Regions from separate parts of the Parasphingorhabdus pacifica genome, predicted to be linked through region 2. Evidence: riboswitches for the same ligand, from Rfam matches in the RefSeq annotation. Region 2 holds a riboswitch; the other holds the start of a gene.
The links. Region 2 has a riboswitch for thiamine pyrophosphate ahead of thiO (glycine oxidase ThiO). Riboswitches for the same ligand answer to the same signal wherever they lie in the genome.

Region 1 (3,456 bases), 380 kb from region 2:
AGCACCAGCACGATGCCGAAGCTCGTGGAGCAGAACAGGAACACCACTGCCGCGGCGGATCCGAGCGCGGGCATCAGCGCGGGCAGCGTGATCGAACGGAACGCGCGCAACCGGGAGGCGCCCAGGCTCCGCGCGGCGTCCTCACCACGGGGATCGAGGTGCGCCCAGAGCCCACCGACGGTCCTGGCCACCACCGCGACGTTGAAGAACGCGTTGGCCAGCACGATCGCCAACACGCTGCCGTCCGAACCTCCGAGCAGCGCGCGGAAGGCCATGCCCACCACGATCGTCGGCAGCACGAACGGCACCGTGATCATCGCCCGGATCGCGGTTCGCCCGGGCACGGCCGCGCGGGCGAGGACGTAGGCCAGCGGCATGCCCGCCAGCAGCGCCACCGCCGTGGACGCGGCGGCTTGCCCCAGGGTGAAACCCACCAGCCGCCAGGTGCTCGGCTCGGTCAGCACCGCCCCGAATTCGCCGTCCAGGCCCAGCTCGACGATGGCCGCCACCGGCCACACGAAGAACGTCCCGAGGAATCCGAGCACCAGCGCACCGGCGAGCGGCAGCAGCACCCGGTGCCCGGCACGCGGCGCGGGCGACGAACTCCGCCGCCGACCGGCGAGCACGGTCATCGGCGGTCAGCCCCGAACCACGTCGCGCCACTGTTCGACCCACTGGTCGCGGTGGCGTTCGACCCGTTCGGCGGGCATTTCGGCGGGATCGTGCGGCAGCGGCGCGTGGGTGGCCCAGCCCGGAGGCAGCGGCACGTCCCGCACGACCGGGTACACGTACATCTGTTCGGCGACCTGGCGCTGGAAATCCTGGGAGAGCAGGAAGTCGACCACCTTGCCCGCCGCTTCCGGGTGTTCGGCGCCCGCCAGCACCCCGGCGTATTCGACCTGCCGGTAGCAGGTGTCCAGGAGCGCCTTGGTCGGGGCGGTGCCGTCCGGCCCGACCTCGGCGGCCGGGGAGGAAGCGTAGGACAGCACGATCGGGCGCGGTCCCGCACCGGACGAACCGGAGAAGTCCTGGTTGTAGGCCTCTTCCCAACCGGAGCTGAGCTTGGTGCCGTTGGCCATCAGCCGCTGCCAGTAGTCCTGCCAGCCGGTTTCGCCGAAAGTGGCGACGGTGTTGAGCAGGAATGCGAGCCCCGGGGAGGACGTCGTCGGGTTCGGCACGGCGAGCAGGTCGCGGTACCGGGGATCGGTCAGGTCGCGCAGGCTCGTCGGCTCCGGAACGCCGTGTTCGGCGAACCAGCGGGTGTCGACGTTGAGGCACACGTCGGCCACGTCGACGGCGGTGAGCCGGTCACCGGCCCCCAGCGCGTGGCGTTCGGGGCCGCGGTCGGCGTTGACGGCGTCGTGCTGGGCGAACACGCCCTCGCCCAGCGCGCGAGAGGCGAAGGTGGAGTCGACCCCGTAGGCGACGTCGCCGATCGGGTCGCCCTTCGACAGCACGAGTTTGTTCGTGAGTTCCCCGGCGTCACCGCTGTGCCGGATCTCGACGTGAATCCCGTTCTTCCGTTCGAAGTCGGCGAGCACCTGCTCGTCGACGGCGAAGGAGTCGTGGGCGACCAGCGTGACCGTGCGCGTGCCCGGTGGCGGCTCCGCCGAAGTTCCGATGAGCGAGCAGCCGGATGCCAGGGCGACCACCACGGTGGCGACGCCGAGGCGCTGTAACGAACGTTTCAAACGATCCTCCCGATCTCACACCACGCGTGCGGCATCGAGCTGATCGCATCGCCTCCCCGCGCCGGCATGATCCGGTTCGGGTCTCGACGGTCGAGGGGTTCGGCCCCTCCTCTCAGCCCAGCTCACTGGACTCCCGTGGCGACGTGAGTGTACTTCAGGTGAGATCGCGACGGCAGGCGCGTGTTCGAGACGCTCGCCACGCCCCGTGGCCGCACGAGCCGCGCCGACGCACCGGCGGGTTGCTCGCATTCCGGGCGGTGAGGCACCACCATGTGTTCATGACCGATCTTCTCAACGACACGCAGGTGTCCGAGGCGCTGGCGCATCTGCCGGACTGGCACCAGGACGACTCGGAGCTGACCCGGACCGTGGAGTTCGAAAACTTCGCGCAGGCGATCCAGGCCGTGAACCGCATAGCCGAGATCGCCGAGAGCGAGCACCACCACCCGGACATGGACATCCGGTGGCGCAAGGTCACCTTCCACTGCTCGACGCACTCGGAAGGCGGGATCACCCACAAGGACGTGTCGATGGCCGAGGAGATCGACGGCGTGGTGGAAGCCCTCTCCTGAGCAGGGCGCGGCTGGTCGGTTCGGCATAGCCAACGTTTAAGGAGGGCTACGTGCGAGCCCCAGCTCTTGGGCCGGTCACCTGGCACAAGTCCAGCCGCACCACCGACAACGACAACTGCGCCGAGATCGCAGACCTGTCCGACACGATCGCCGTCCGGGACTCCAAGATCCCCGATGGCGCCGCCTTCGTGTTCAGCCCGTCGGCGTGGTCGGCATTCCTGTCCGCAGTCAAGACAGGTCGGCTCGACCACTGATCACCGACCGGAAGCCCCGCCCGACACGAATCCGGGCGGGCCCCGGGGCGCATCCCCCTGCGCAGAGATATAGATCGAGCGTGAGCCAGTAGCACGAACCACCAGGTGCCGTGATCACAGCGCCACAGCTTCTCTCGCCGGGGACCCGGCGAGAGAGCCCTTCTCTTACACAGATTCCGCACAGCACTGCTGGTCAGGACAGCACCCGTGGAGACCACCAACCACCCCGCACCCGCCAGGAGACATAACCGGCATTTCCAACGGGCGCTGCGGGAAAATAGGATTCGAGTCCACTGGGGTGGTAGGTCCGCGCGGGTGGTCCCTCAGTTCGGACGCGGGCGAGCGGAGGTTGTGTCGTGCACAAGATCGCTGATCAGCGAGAGATCGGCTCCGGTGCCGCTGTCGGCTTGGCACTGGGAGTCGCGTTTTCCCTGCTTCTGGACGAATGGGCGTTCTTGGCTGTCGGGATAGCGATCGGACCTGGTGCAGGCATGGCGATCGGGAAGGCAAGGTCTCGACGGAAGGGCAGTACCGACGGGACCAATGACCCGGCCTGAGGCAGCGAGATCGGATACAACGCCCGTCCTAGGCCTCGCCGGTGACGAGGTCGGCGGCTTCGAAGGCACAGCCCCACGACAATGCGACGCCGGAACTGCCGTGCCCGTAGTTGTGGACTATCCGCGCCCCGCGGAACTCCTCGACGTCCAGCCGCACGGCATCGCGCCCCGGTCGCAGCCCCACCCGCACTTCCAGCACCTCGACCTCGGACACTCGCGGATCGATGGCGGCACAGCGCCGGATGATCCCCTCGGTCACCCGCTCCGACGGGTTCGGATTCCAGTCCTGGTCCACGGCTATCCCGCCGAGCACCAGGCGCTCCCCGTGCGGAAAGAAGCTCGCGAACTCCACATTCGAGCCCACCTCGACGAAGTACTCCTC
Region 2 (3,456 bases):
CGTTCCGAGCGCCTCGCGGGCCATCCGCGCGGTGAGCACCGCCTCCGCCGCCGTGCGGCAGCCCGCGGTGTTCGGCAACGCCTCGATACCCAGTTTCCGAAGCAGGTCGAGCACCCCCGGACCGCCACCGGCGTCGGCCCGCCTCATCGCGACGGTCGTCAACTCGGTACCCGAAGCCACCAGGGCTCGTTCCAACACCGACAGGTTCGACGCGCCTCCGGTTCCGGTGATCAACCGGGACCCGAACTCGCGGCCCGCGACAATCAGCGGGTCGTCCATGAGCTCAACCTCCTTGCACTGCACTGAGGACCTCGACGGTGCCACCAGGCCGCAGCGGCGTCTCCGCCCACTGCCCCTTCGGCACCAGGTTGCCGTCGATGGCGACGGCGATCCCCTGCTCCGGCATCTCCAGTTCCGCCAGTGCGGCGGCCACCGTGGTCTCCTCGGGGAACTCCCGCTGCGTCCCGTTGATCACGACGTTCATGCCCTGTCCTCTCCTCTCGCCGGCTGGGCCGCCTTCGCTTCGACCGGCGGTGATTCACCTCGTAGCAGTGCGAGCACGGAATCGGCGGTCACCGGCGCGAGCAGGAAACCGTTGCGGTGGTGCCCGGTCGCGGCGAGCACACCGGGAGCCAGCCACCCCACCAGCGGAAGGTTGTCGTCGGTGCCCGGCCGCAGTCCCGCTGCCGACTCGACCAGCGCGTATTCGGCGATTCCCGGCATCAGCCGTTCGGCGTCGGCGAGCAGGTCCCGAACCCCGCCCGCGGTGACCTCGGTGTCGAAACCGACCTCGTACTGGGTCGCCCCGACCACCAGGCCGTCATCCCTGGGCACCAGGTACGCCTGCCGCCCGCGAACCGGTCCGCGGATGGTGCGCCGAGGTGGCGGCATCGCGAGCTGCCGGGCGCGCAACCGGAGTACTTCCCCCTTGATCGGTCGGATTCGGCCGTGCAGCGCCGGGTGCAGGGCCGCGGAGTGCGCCCCGGCGGCCACGACGACCTGGTCGCACCGGATTTCCGAATCGGCCAGCGCCACCTTTCCGGTGCGGGCCGCCACCGCGCGCCGCTGGACGAACTCCACACCCGAGGCGGTCGCCGCCGCGCGCAGGGCGGCCAGCGCCACCCGGTTGTCCACCGCGAGGTCCCCCGGAACCGCGAGTCCCGCACGGATCGAAGGGTCCAGCGCGGGCTCTTCCCTGCGCAGTTCGCGCCCGGACAATTCGGTGACCGATCGCCCCAGGCCGGCCAGGTGCTCGGCGAGCCTGCGGAGGTCGGCGCGGTCGGCGCTGTCCACGCCGACCACCAGCGTGCCCTCCTCGCGCAGCCCCGCGGGAAGACCGGAGGCACGCGCCAGTCGCTCGGCGAAGGCGGGCCACCGGTGGAGCGACACCGCGCCCAGGTCGAGCAGGGCCTCCTCCCCGGGCCACGCCTCGGCGATCGGCGCCAGCATGCCGCCCGCGACCCAGGAGGCACCGGAGGCCGGCTGGTCGTCGATCAGCACGACTTCGAATCCGGCGTCGGCGGCTCGCCAGGCGACGGACAAGCCGATGACGCCGCCGCCGATGACGGCGACGCGCTCGGCACGTTGTTCGGGCATTTCACGCTCCCTGCGCCGGCATGACCCGGATCAGGTACGACGGTCGGGGCGTCCCGCCCCCTCTCAGTCCGGGCTTGCCGGACTCCCGTGCGGACCAGCAACCACACTACCGCTCCCACCCGGCGGACCACCACGATCTCTCCGAACGGGCGGAGCGCTACTCGACGGCTAGGCTGGTGACATGCCTGGATTGGACGGCTTCGGTATCCGCGCACGGCTCGACGACGCACGGCTATACCTCTGCACTGATGCGCGTACCGCGCAGGACGATCTCGCGGACTTCGCGGAAGCGGCGCTGTCCGGCGGCGTCGACATCATCCAGCTCCGCGACAAGAGCCCGGACGGGGCTCCGATGGAGGCGCGACAGGAGTTGGCCGCGCTGGAGGTCCTGGCGGAGGCGTGCGTGCGGCACGGAGCGTTGCTCGCGGTCAACGACCGGGCCGATATCGCGCTGGCGGCCGAGGCGGACGTGCTGCACCTGGGGCAGGACGACATCCCGGTGGAACTCGCCAGGCGGATCGTGGGTGACCAGGTCGCGGTCGGCCGGTCGACACACGATCTCGTCCAGGCCGATTCGGCCGCCACGGAGCTGGGGGTCGACTACTTCTGCACCGGACCGGTGTGGACGACGCCGACGAAACCGGGCCGAGAAGCCGCGGGCCTCGAACTGGTGCGGCACGCGGCCGAACACCGGGGGCACGGGCGCCCGTGGTTCGCGATCGGCGGCATCGGGGCGGGCAACCTCGACGACGTGCTGGCCGCGGGAGCGGAACGGGTCGTGGTGGTCCGGGCCATCACCGAGGCGGACGATCCACAAGCGGCCGCCGAGTCCCTCCGGGCGCGCCTGCTCTACTGATGGTCCGCACGCGGTTTCGCGCGGAACCGCATCGGTGCGGTTCCGCGCGAATTCCTCGTTCGGCCGGCTCCGTTGCCCGGTTCGATCGCCCGGTCGGATCCGAATCCGGTCAGCGGGTGAGCAGGGTGAGCCCGTAGGTGCTGAGAATCTCGTTGACCGGCTGGAAGTACGTCGTGCCACCGCTGGTGCAGTTGCCCGATCCGCCGGAGGTGACGCCCTGCGCCTGGTCGCCGGACAGCCAGGATCCACCGGAGTCACCGGGCTCGGCGCAGACGTCGGTACGGGTCAAACCGTTGACGGTGCCCTGCGGGTAGCTGACGGTCTGGTTCTTGGCCTGCACGGTGCCGCAGTGCCAGCCGGTGGTCGAACCCGACCGGCAGATCGACGCGCCCACGGGGGCTTCACTGGATCCCGCGACGGCTTCGGTGCCGCCGGAGTAGTTGTTGACCAGCGGCTGCGGTGTCTCACCCGAGGAGACCTGGACGTAGCCGTAGTCGTTGCCCGGGAACGAGGAGCCGGCGAAGGTGCCGCTCGGTTGGCTGGTGCTGTCGCCGGTGTCCCCGCAGTGCCCGGCCGTCACGAAACCGCCCTGCACGGAGAATCCGACCGAACAGCGCGCGCCACCGATGTAGAAGGCGTTGCCGCCGATCACATCGGCGAGCGTTCGCGGGGATTCGGTCGACTCGACCACGTCAACCGCAGCGGTGTTCACGTCCGATTCGCGGACGAACTCGGTAGCTTCCGCGGACGTTCCCGGAGCGGTCGTGACGATCACCGAATTGCTGCGGCTGTCCACGTACCAGCCGCTGACCGATTGGGGCAGATCGCCGGTGTTCGCATTCAGTTCCTCGGCGATCGAGGCCAATTCCCGACTGGTGTGTTCGACCATCCGGGCTTCGGCGCCGACTGCTTCGGCCCGGTTCGCGGCGGCCTGGTCGGTGACCCCGACGACGAGTTTGCCCGACCCGGCGTCGTAGTGCGATCCACCGAAGGAGCCCGCGAGG

Region 1: another riboswitch for thiamine pyrophosphate. It lies ahead of ACYVAN_RS08195 (thiamine ABC transporter substrate-binding protein); the one in region 2 lies ahead of thiO (glycine oxidase ThiO).

What each region holds. Positions count from the first base shown of each region.
Region 1 covers NZ_BAAGYS010000006.1:446,660-450,115, reverse strand. The annotation lists gene ACYVAN_RS08200 (ABC transporter permease) at 1-632, opposite strand, end outside; gene ACYVAN_RS08195 (thiamine ABC transporter substrate-binding protein) at 639-1,691, opposite strand; TPP riboswitch at 1,728-1,838, opposite strand; gene ACYVAN_RS08190 (4a-hydroxytetrahydrobiopterin dehydratase) at 1,970-2,263, shown strand; gene ACYVAN_RS08185 (DUF397 domain-containing protein) at 2,314-2,517, shown strand; gene ACYVAN_RS08180 (FAD-dependent oxidoreductase) at 3,103-3,456, opposite strand, start outside.
Region 2 covers NZ_BAAGYS010000006.1:68,420-71,875, reverse strand. The annotation lists gene thiG (thiazole synthase) at 1-279, opposite strand, end outside; gene thiS (sulfur carrier protein ThiS) at 284-484, opposite strand; gene thiO (glycine oxidase ThiO) at 481-1,596, opposite strand; TPP riboswitch at 1,587-1,695, opposite strand; gene thiE (thiamine phosphate synthase) at 1,778-2,452, shown strand; gene ACYVAN_RS06405 (S1 family peptidase) at 2,562-3,456, opposite strand, start outside.